DNA from 4 places in the Rahnella sp. BIGb0603 genome. Region 1 is predicted to be linked to each of the others. Evidence: predicted binding sites of a transcription regulator. Region 1 holds the regulator's gene; each other region holds the start of a gene.
What was found. Region 1 encodes CRP, which controls carbon source genes, mostly activating them, when cyclic AMP is high. Its sites were predicted from a motif close to ATGTGANNNNNNTCACAT; they were not measured.
Positions count from the first base shown of each region.

Region 2: rbsD (D-ribose pyranase) is a predicted target of CRP. The motif match lies at 1,413-1,430, and genes of this name have one in related genera.
Region 3: M2403_RS11280 (ABC-F family ATPase) is a predicted target of CRP. The motif match lies at 1,168-1,185, and genes of this name have one in related genera.
Region 4: M2403_RS19555 (2-hydroxycarboxylate transporter family protein) is a predicted target of CRP. The motif match lies at 1,026-1,043, and genes of this name have one in related genera.

Region 1 is NZ_JANUEX010000009.1:27,820-30,027, reverse strand. Features, by position in the region: gene M2403_RS20670 (YccS/YhfK family putative transporter) at 1-360, opposite strand, end outside; gene crp (cAMP-activated global transcriptional regulator CRP) at 422-1,054, opposite strand; gene M2403_RS20660 (OsmC family protein) at 1,417-1,824, shown strand; gene M2403_RS20655 (LysR substrate-binding domain-containing protein) at 1,826-2,208, opposite strand, start outside.
Region 2 is NZ_JANUEX010000010.1:5,663-7,870, forward strand. Features, by position in the region: gene rbsA (ribose ABC transporter ATP-binding protein RbsA) at 1-904, opposite strand, end outside; gene rbsD (D-ribose pyranase) at 912-1,331, opposite strand; gene kup (low affinity potassium transporter Kup) at 1,545-2,208, opposite strand, start outside.
Region 3 is NZ_JANUEX010000003.1:631,496-633,703, reverse strand. Features, by position in the region: gene M2403_RS11280 (ABC-F family ATPase) at 1-1,145, opposite strand, end outside; gene M2403_RS11275 (nucleoside-specific channel-forming protein Tsx) at 1,334-2,208, opposite strand, start outside.
Region 4 is NZ_JANUEX010000008.1:21,618-23,825, reverse strand. Features, by position in the region: gene M2403_RS19555 (2-hydroxycarboxylate transporter family protein) at 1-954, opposite strand, end outside; gene M2403_RS19550 (sensor histidine kinase) at 1,274-2,208, shown strand, end outside.

The DNA.
Region 1 (2,208 bases):
CACCAGCGCACCGGGCAACAGACGCGCATGCAGCGGGCTGATTTCACCGGTCACGCCCAGCAGTAACGCCAGCGACAGCATGATGAGCGGCAGGGGAATGTGCCAGCTTTCCAGCATCACTTGCAGCAGAATGCTGCTCAGGGCAAAAAGCGTGCCGCCGACCATCAGACGTTTGAAAAAGCGTTTGTGTGGCGTATCCAGACCCGCGACATTGCAGCAGGCGGGACACAGAGAGAACAGCAGACCCATTTGCAGATTGCCAAAAAGCCAGCAAATGCCAACAGGCAGGCACAACACCAGCGTCTGGCGCAGCGCGTAGTTAACTTCGGGATGATAGAACAGTCTTCGCCATAGCGTCATGCGTAAAGCTTAGCCCATAAAAAAGGCGCGACAGTTAGCTGTCGCGCCAATTTCTGAGGGATTAACGTGTGCCGTAAACGACAATCGTTTTACCGTGTGCGGAGATCAGGCTTTGATCTTCCAGCATTTTGAGAATACGTCCGACTGTTTCACGTGAACAACCGACGATTTGGCCGATTTCCTGACGGGTTATCTTGATTTGCATCCCGTCCGGATGGGTCATTGCATCAGGCTGTTTAGCCAGATTAAGCAAAGTTTGCGCGATACGGCCTGTTACGTCGAGGAAGGCAAGATTGCCGACTTTCTCTGACGTCACTTGCAGACGGTTTGCCATCTGCGCGGAAAGACGCATCAGAATATCCGGGTTTACCTGAATCAGCTGGCGGAATTTTTTATAAGAAATTTCAGCCACTTCGCAGGCAGTTTTAGCACGCACCCAGGCACTGCGTTCCTGCCCTTCTTCGAAGAGTCCCAGCTCGCCGATGAAGTCACCTTGGTTAAGGTATGACAGTATCATTTCTTTGCCTTCTTCATCTTTAATCAGGACGGCAACCGACCCTTTCACGATGTAGTACAGCGTTTCGGCTTTTTCACCTTGGTGAATCAGCGTACTTTTAGAAGGATACTTATGTATATGACAGTGAGACAGGAACCATTCGAGAGTCGGGTCTGTTTGTGGCTTGCCGAGAACCATTTGCTATTATCCTCTGTTGTTATCGCTGCCCAAAATCACAGGGCTCAGAGTTCCCTGTACGGCACTTACTTTAAAAAGCGCCCTTTCAGCATATAACTCCCCAGAAATGCTGCAAGCGGATGTCGGAGTGAAACAGCCTGATTATTGCTGTTAACACCGTGGGTTCTGTTCTTAAACCGCAAAAACCGTCACCGCAATTTACTGGAAAGTATGTTTCGGCTTTGTTTGTAACACAGGTTTGCAATGCTGTCTTCTGTTGTCTCGCTTCAGCATGATGGCGATCGGGTTACGTTGCCAGTTTTTGGGTGAAAGGGTAGTCTGAGGGGAAAATTTGACGAATTTATCCACCGGGAGAAGAGCACATGCACGCACGCGTAAAATGGGTAGAAGGGCTGACGTTTTTAGGTGAGTCAGCGTCGGGCCATCAGATCACAATGGATGGTAATGCGGGCGACAAAGCCCCGAGCCCGATGGAAATGTTGCTGATGTCGGCGGGCGGTTGCAGCGCGATTGATGTAGTGTCTATTTTGCAAAAAGGCCGCAACGACGTGCGTGACTGCGAAGTGAAACTGACGTCTCAGCGCCGCGAAGAAGCACCGCGTCTGTTCACGCACATCAACCTGCATTTCATCGTCACCGGCAAAGACCTGACGGATAAAATTGTGGAACGCGCAGTCAGCCTGTCTGCGGAAAAATATTGCTCCGTTTCCCTGATGCTGGGCAAAGCCGCGACAATCACCCACAGTTTTGAAGTAGTGAACGCCGAATAAGTCACGACCAGTGGTACGACTGGCACTGACTTCGCAGTAAATCCAGAAATCGCCGCGCGGCAAACGTCAGCGGCGATTTCTGCGAATAGAGCACGCAATATTCCGCTTCCGGCAGCGTATCGATATTGAGCAGGCAAAGCCTGTCCTGTAAGCCGAACGGCGCGCGCATGGCCTTCGCCACAATCGTCAGATAATCCGACTGCAACACCATATTCAGCCCGCACACTACCGAATCCGTTCTTACCGGCGTTTCCCCGGCTGGTGCGTTAAAGCCGTTCATCGAAAGCTGAATCTGCTGGTAGTAACCCATATCCGTTTCCGGCAACACCCAGCGCGCGCATTGCAATTCGTCGAGCGTGGTGGCATCTGCCAGCGGATGGCCTT
Region 2 (2,208 bases), on a different contig from region 1:
ACGCGCCGTAGAGAATTTTCATCAGTTCGGTACGGCCTGCGCCCATCAAACCGGAAATCCCGAGAATTTCACCGCTGTGCAGATCAAAACTGACGTTATCCACACCCGGCCCGCTGACATCACGTACCTGCAGACGCAGCGCACCGCGCTGATGATTAATACGCGGGTACTGTTCTTCGAGGCGGCGACCGACCATCATTTCAATCAGCGAGTCTTCTTCCAGCGAACTGACCGGACGCTCTGCGATAAACTGACCGTCACGGAATACGGTCACGTCATCACAGATTTCGAAGATTTCTTTCATACGGTGAGAGATATACACCACGCCACAACCCGCAGCTTTCAGCTCGCGGATCACGCTAAATAAAGAGGCAGTTTCGGTGTCGGTCAGGGCATCCGTCGGTTCATCCATGATGATGACTTTGGACTCAAAGCTCAGCACCTTGGCAATTTCGACCATCTGCTGGTCGCCAATTGATAATTCGCCAACCAGACGATTGCTTTTGTAGCGCAAGTTCAGGCGTGCCAGCAGTTTATCGGCTTCGGCATACATCTTTTTCCAGTTAATGCGGCCAAAACCGTTCACAAACTCCCGGCCCAGAAAGATGTTTTCAGCGATGGTCAGCTGTGGGATCAGGTTCAATTCCTGATGGATGATGCCAATTCCGGCTTCCTGAGAAGCTTTCGGGCCATTAAACGCCGCTTCCTTACCGAGAAAATGTACTGAGCCGGCATCTTTCTGGTAGATGCCGGTCAGCACTTTCATCATGGTGGACTTGCCCGCGCCGTTTTCTCCCACCAGCGCCATCACACGTCCCGGATAGACGCTGAGCGCCGCGCCGGAGAGTGCTTTCACGCCAGGAAAGGCTTTATCAATGCCTGTCAGTTGCAGCAAAGGTTGCATAAAGACCTCAGAAGGTTACGCCGGCACACAGAATAATGTTCGCGTAGGGCGAACATTCCCCGCTGCGGATCACAGCCCGACTTTTTTCGCTTTGCGCTTTGAATGCCTCATGACTGACGTAATCCAAAGCAATGGTGTTTCCCTGGTGTTGTTCGAGTTGTGTCAATCGGGCGAGTAACGCTTCATGGAGTTGAGGATTTTTAGTGAGGATTTCCTCTGCGAGGATAGCCCGCTCAACCTGCATCTCGTGTGTCACTACCTCTAAGACTTGTAAAAAGGTGGGCACTCCCTGAGTTAGCGCCAGATCGATGCGTTGGCAAGCTGCTGGCACCGGAAGTCCGGCATCGCCAATAACCAGCTGATCGGTGTGACCTAACCGGGCAATAATATTTGAGATTTCGGCATTTAACAGCGGTGACTTCTTCATTGTGTACTCCTACAGCGAAACGTTTCGCTCACGGATGAGTTTATGAGACTCAGCGGGCAAGGCAACGAAGATGTGATGGAATTGTGATCAGCGTCGAAACGTTTCGCTGAATGATTCAGAAACCACGCAGAAATTTGAGTTTGGTGATTATTAAAGGGGTGAAGAAATAAAACAGGGCACCCGAAGGCGCCCTGTGAGCGGCAGAAAAAAGCGTTAAATTTCTACCTGTGTACCGAGTTCGATCACGCGGTTCGGCGGAATTTCAAACTGATCCGGTGCACGCAATGCGTTACGGCTAAGCGCCATAAAGAGTTTGCCACGGAAATAGAGATACCACGGTCGCTTGGTCAGGATCAGCGATTCGTGCGACATAAAGAACGAGGTTTCCATCATCCGGCACGGCAATCCTTCCAGACCACAGCGGTGGAAGACTTCTTCCACATTCGGCGTTTCTTTAAATCCATAACTCGCCACCACGCGCCAGAATGTCGGCGAAAGCTGCTCAATGGTGACGCGCCGGACATTATGCACATAAGGCGCATCTTCGGTGCGTAACGTCAGCAATACTACGCGCTCATGCAACACTTTGTTGTGTTTGAGGTTATGCAGCAGCGCAAACGGGATCACGTTGATGGCGCGCGACATATATACCGCCGTGCCCGGAACACGAACCGGCGGGGATTTTTCCAGGGACGCGATCATCGCTTCCAGAGAATTGCCGTGTTCGTTCATGCGGCGCATAAGGCGGAAGCGCTCGCTTTTCCAGGTGGTCATGACGATAAACATGCACAGGCCGAGCGTCAGCGGCAACCAGCCACCGGAGAACAGTTTCGTGGCGTTCGCGGCAAACAGCGGGATATCCATAAACAGCAGACCG
Region 3 (2,208 bases), on a different contig from region 1:
GAGTTTTCAGACCATTTAACTGAACCGCTTTCCGGCTCATGCTCACCCACCAGCGTTTTCAGCAGGGTGGATTTACCGATACCGTTGGCGCCCAGAATCGCGACTTTCTCGCCGACTTCCAGCATCAGACCCAGGTTTTTAAACAGCGGACCGTTGTCGAAACCTTTAGTGATTTTTTCCACTTCCAGCGCATTACGGAACAATTTCTTGTCCTGCTCAAAACGCATGTAAGGGTTCTGGCGGCTGGACGCTTTGATTTCGTCGAGCTGAATTTTATCAATCTGACGGGCACGGGAAGTTGCCTGTTTAGATTTGGAGGCGTTGGCGCTGAAGCGGCTGACGAACGATTGCAGCTCGGCTATTTGCGCTTTTTTCTTGGCGTTATTAGCACTCAGAAGTTCACGAGCCTGCGTTGCCGCCGTCATGTATTCGTCGTAGTTGCCCGGATAAACGCGCAGCTCGCCGTAGTCCAGATCCGCCATGTGCGTACAGACCATGTTCAGGAAGTGACGGTCATGCGAAATGATGATCATGGTGCTGTTACGCTCGTTCAGCACCTGTTCCAGCCAGCGAATTGTATCGATGTCCAGGTTGTTCGTCGGTTCATCGAGCAGCAGAATTTCCGGGTCAGAGAACAGCGCCTGAGCCAGCAATACGCGCAGTTTAAAGCCCGGTGCGATTTCGCTCATCGGGCCGTAATGTTGCTCAACGGGAATACCAACGCCCAGCAGCAGTTCACCGGCGCGGGATTCGGCGCTGTAGCCGTCCATTTCGCCGTAAGCGACTTCCAGATCAGCCACTTTGTAGCCGTCTTCTTCGCTCATTTCTGCCATTGCATAAATGCGGTCGCGCTCTTCCTTCACTTCCCACAATTCGGTGTGGCCCATGATCACGGTGTCCAGCACGCTGAACTGTTCGAATGCGAACTGATCCTGGCGCAGTTTACCCAGACGCTCGTTCGGGTCGAGGACCACGTTGCCGCCTGATGGCACTAAATCGCCACCGAGGATTTTCATGAAAGTGGATTTACCACAACCGTTCGCGCCAATCAGGCCATAGCGGTTACCGCCGCCAAATTTGACGTTAATGTTTTCAAATAACGGCTTGCTGCCGAATTGCATGGTGATGTTGTAAGTACTTAGCACAACGCTCGCTCTTCATTGGGAAATGTGATTTGGCGCGCATTATGCCACAACGGCGCGATGGGATCGCCTGTAGTTGTGTTCATTTTTCACTCAATAGCTAAAAAAGTGTGTTATGCGCAGGATTATCAGAGGGTCAGAAATGCAAAAAACCCGGCATCAGCCGGGTTTTTTTGGGTTAACCACTGAAATCAGAAGTTGTAACCGATCACGCCGTAGTAACCCCAGCCGGTAGATTTCACGTCGAAATTACCGTTACCGAAGTTCAGCTCAGCGCCGTCGGCCCACTGGCCGCCGTTGTGGAAATAACGCGCCACGAACGAGTAATGCCAGTGTGTGTAGTTCAGCGAGAGGATGTGGCTGGACGCAATAGAGTTATTAGAACGCGCTTTGTTGCCGTTCAGGTCACGGAAATCGTCATCGCCCAGTGTTGAGCCCCAGTCAAAGTTGGTGAACCCGATGTAGCTCAGGTTACCGCCCCACAGCTGCGTCAGAGGAACGAAGTATTTCACTTTGAAACGGTAGCCGTCCCAGCTGTTTTCGTTCGCTGCACCGTAGTTTTCCCACTGGTATTTTGCATACACGTTCAGAGACAGGCTCATCGGCAGATGGGTATCAATGTCGGTACCCAGACCCATATACCAGGTGTTCTGACGGTTATCGCTGTCCGGGCCCATATCGTAGATATAGTTGTTCGCGAAGTACCATTCTTTGAACGGACCAAAGCTCAGGTCAGTGCCGGTCAGCTTATCGATAGAGAAACGTGGTTCGATTTCCATAAACAGCGGAGAACCGTTCTTATCCCAGATACCGGTATCGTTGCCGTTACCCGCACCGAAGGTTTTAGGAATATCGATATAGCCGTAGAAATCAAACCAGTCTTTGTGCGCAAACGCTTCATATTCAAGATAAACATCGTTACGCAGAGTAGGCCCGAAGCGGGTGTCGGCGCTGCCAACAACGTTAACACTCTGGTGCCACCAGTCAGAAACAAATTCGCCCTTGCTATCATCAGCGAGCACGGTCGCGCTGTAGGACAAAGCCATCAAAGCGCCTGCTGCAATAA
Region 4 (2,208 bases), on a different contig from region 1:
CAGTTTCACCAGCACTGCCGCAAATAACATACCGACCGGCGCGGGCAGGCCGATCCATTTCTGTCCGAGCATCCCGACCATGTACAGAAGGATCGCCAGCAGCGCACCACAGGCCAGCGCATTCACGCCCGGATTTCCTTCGAATTCATCAGTCCCGCTGCCGAGTTCACCTTTCTTCGACGGCATCAGCTGACCTTCGCCGGTGAGATGCGGATAACGTTTCCCCAGCTGGTTCAGTACGCCCGCCAGCACAATCGCTGTCAGGCCGCCGAGCATCACGATCGGCAGAATACGCCCCAGCGCCACGCCCTGCTCCATATGCAGGATAGTCGCGTAGCCCATCGACAGCGGGATCGCGCCTTCACCCACGCCACCGGCCATGATAGGCAGGATCAGGAAGAAGAAGGTTTGCACCGGTGGTAAACCTAACGCGGTACCCATCGCCATTCCGGCGATCATCCCGACCACTTCCCCGCACAGCATCGGCACGAAGATCCGCATAAAGCCCTGGATCAGCACCTGGCGATTCATGCTCATGATGCTGCCGACAATAATGCAGCAGATGTAGAGATAGAGAATGTTGGTGGATTTATAGAATTTGACCGTGGAATCGACCACAACGTCCGGCAGCAGACCGTAATGCACCATCGCGGACGGAATAAAGGTGGCGCAAATCGCCGCCGCGCCGAGTTTGCCGACCACCGGCAGCCGCTTTCCAAATTCGCCACAGGCAAAGCCGAAGAAGGCCAGCGTCGCGACCATCACAACGATATCGCTGGGCAGTTTGCCGTTCAGGCAATCCAGCAGGATCAGCACGCCCGCCAGCAGGAAAAACGGCAGCGGAATAATCCCTATCTTGTAGTTATCCAGAATGTGCCACCATTTTTGTCTGGCAGACAGGCCGGAAGCTTTTGTTTTGTTGACAGCGATGTAGGAATCGTCGGTTGTGCTCATGGCATTGCCTCTTTCTTGGTAATACTTTTCTTATTGATGATCTGAGCATATGAAAATGGCCGGTCAGGCGGATGTGAGGTTGTTCAAATTAAGGCCGCAGGGATAAAGGTTGTTATGGTGTTTATGGAGTTAATGCGTCCAAATTTATAAGGATTATCAGATAAGTAGTAAAACCCGCAATTAACCTTGCAATCACTGTGTGAATTACATTCTATTTATCTTCTTCGTTCACAACTTCGCTTATGTCAGATTACGGCAGCGTTTTCGCCGTGATAGGCTTATTCGATGTGTGTGTCAGGGCTGGCTTTTGGCGGGATGTATGAAATTAAGATTACCTTTTCAGGTAAAGCTCTTTTTATCTCTGGTGGTATTTTCCTGCCTGTTGCTGGCACTGCTGGGCGCTATTTTATTTCATATTATTGACCGCCAGCTGCATCACGACCTGGGGCAACGCGCCAAAGTTCAGGCCAGCGAAATCGCGCTGATGCCGGGGCTGGCGCAGAAAGTCGCCCGTCGCGATGTGCCGGGAATTGCCCGTCTTATCCAGCCGTTACGCGATAAGAGTGATGCGAGTTATATCGTGATTGGTGACGTCCGCGAGCGGCATCTTTATCACTCGGAATCCCCGGACAGAATAGATCTGCCGATGATTGGCGGCGATAACGCGGAGGTGCTGGCCGGGAAAACCATTATATCGGTGCGTCAGGGCGGCATCGGTGTTTCATTACGCAGCAAAGCGCCGATCCTCGACGAAAATAATCAGGTCATCGGCATTGTGTCGGTCGGCTATCTCACGTCTTACATCGACAATATTAACGGTCACCGTCTGGCGCAGGCCGGTTTATACGGTCTTCTTCTTTTATTACTGCTGTTTATTTTCTCGTGGATGTTTACCCGTAACGTCAAAAAACAGATGTTCTGGCTTGAACCCAAGGATATTGCGCTGCTGGTTCGCCAGCAAAAAGCGTTGCTGGAAGCCATGTATGAAGGCGTATTTGCGATTAATGCCGAGAAGCAGCTGATTTCCATTAACCGCGCCGCCCGGGAATTACTCGATATCCGTCAGCCGGAAAACGAGCTGATCGGCAAACCGCTGGAAGAAGTGCTCCATACGCCGCCCGCGTTCTTTACGCAAAGCGGTCTTCAGGACAATAGCAGCCGCCATGATCAGATAACGGTGCTCAACCAGCGTCAGGTAATCATGAACCGCGTGCCTATTGAGCTGGAGCCGGGCAAAGAAAGCGGATGGGTGTT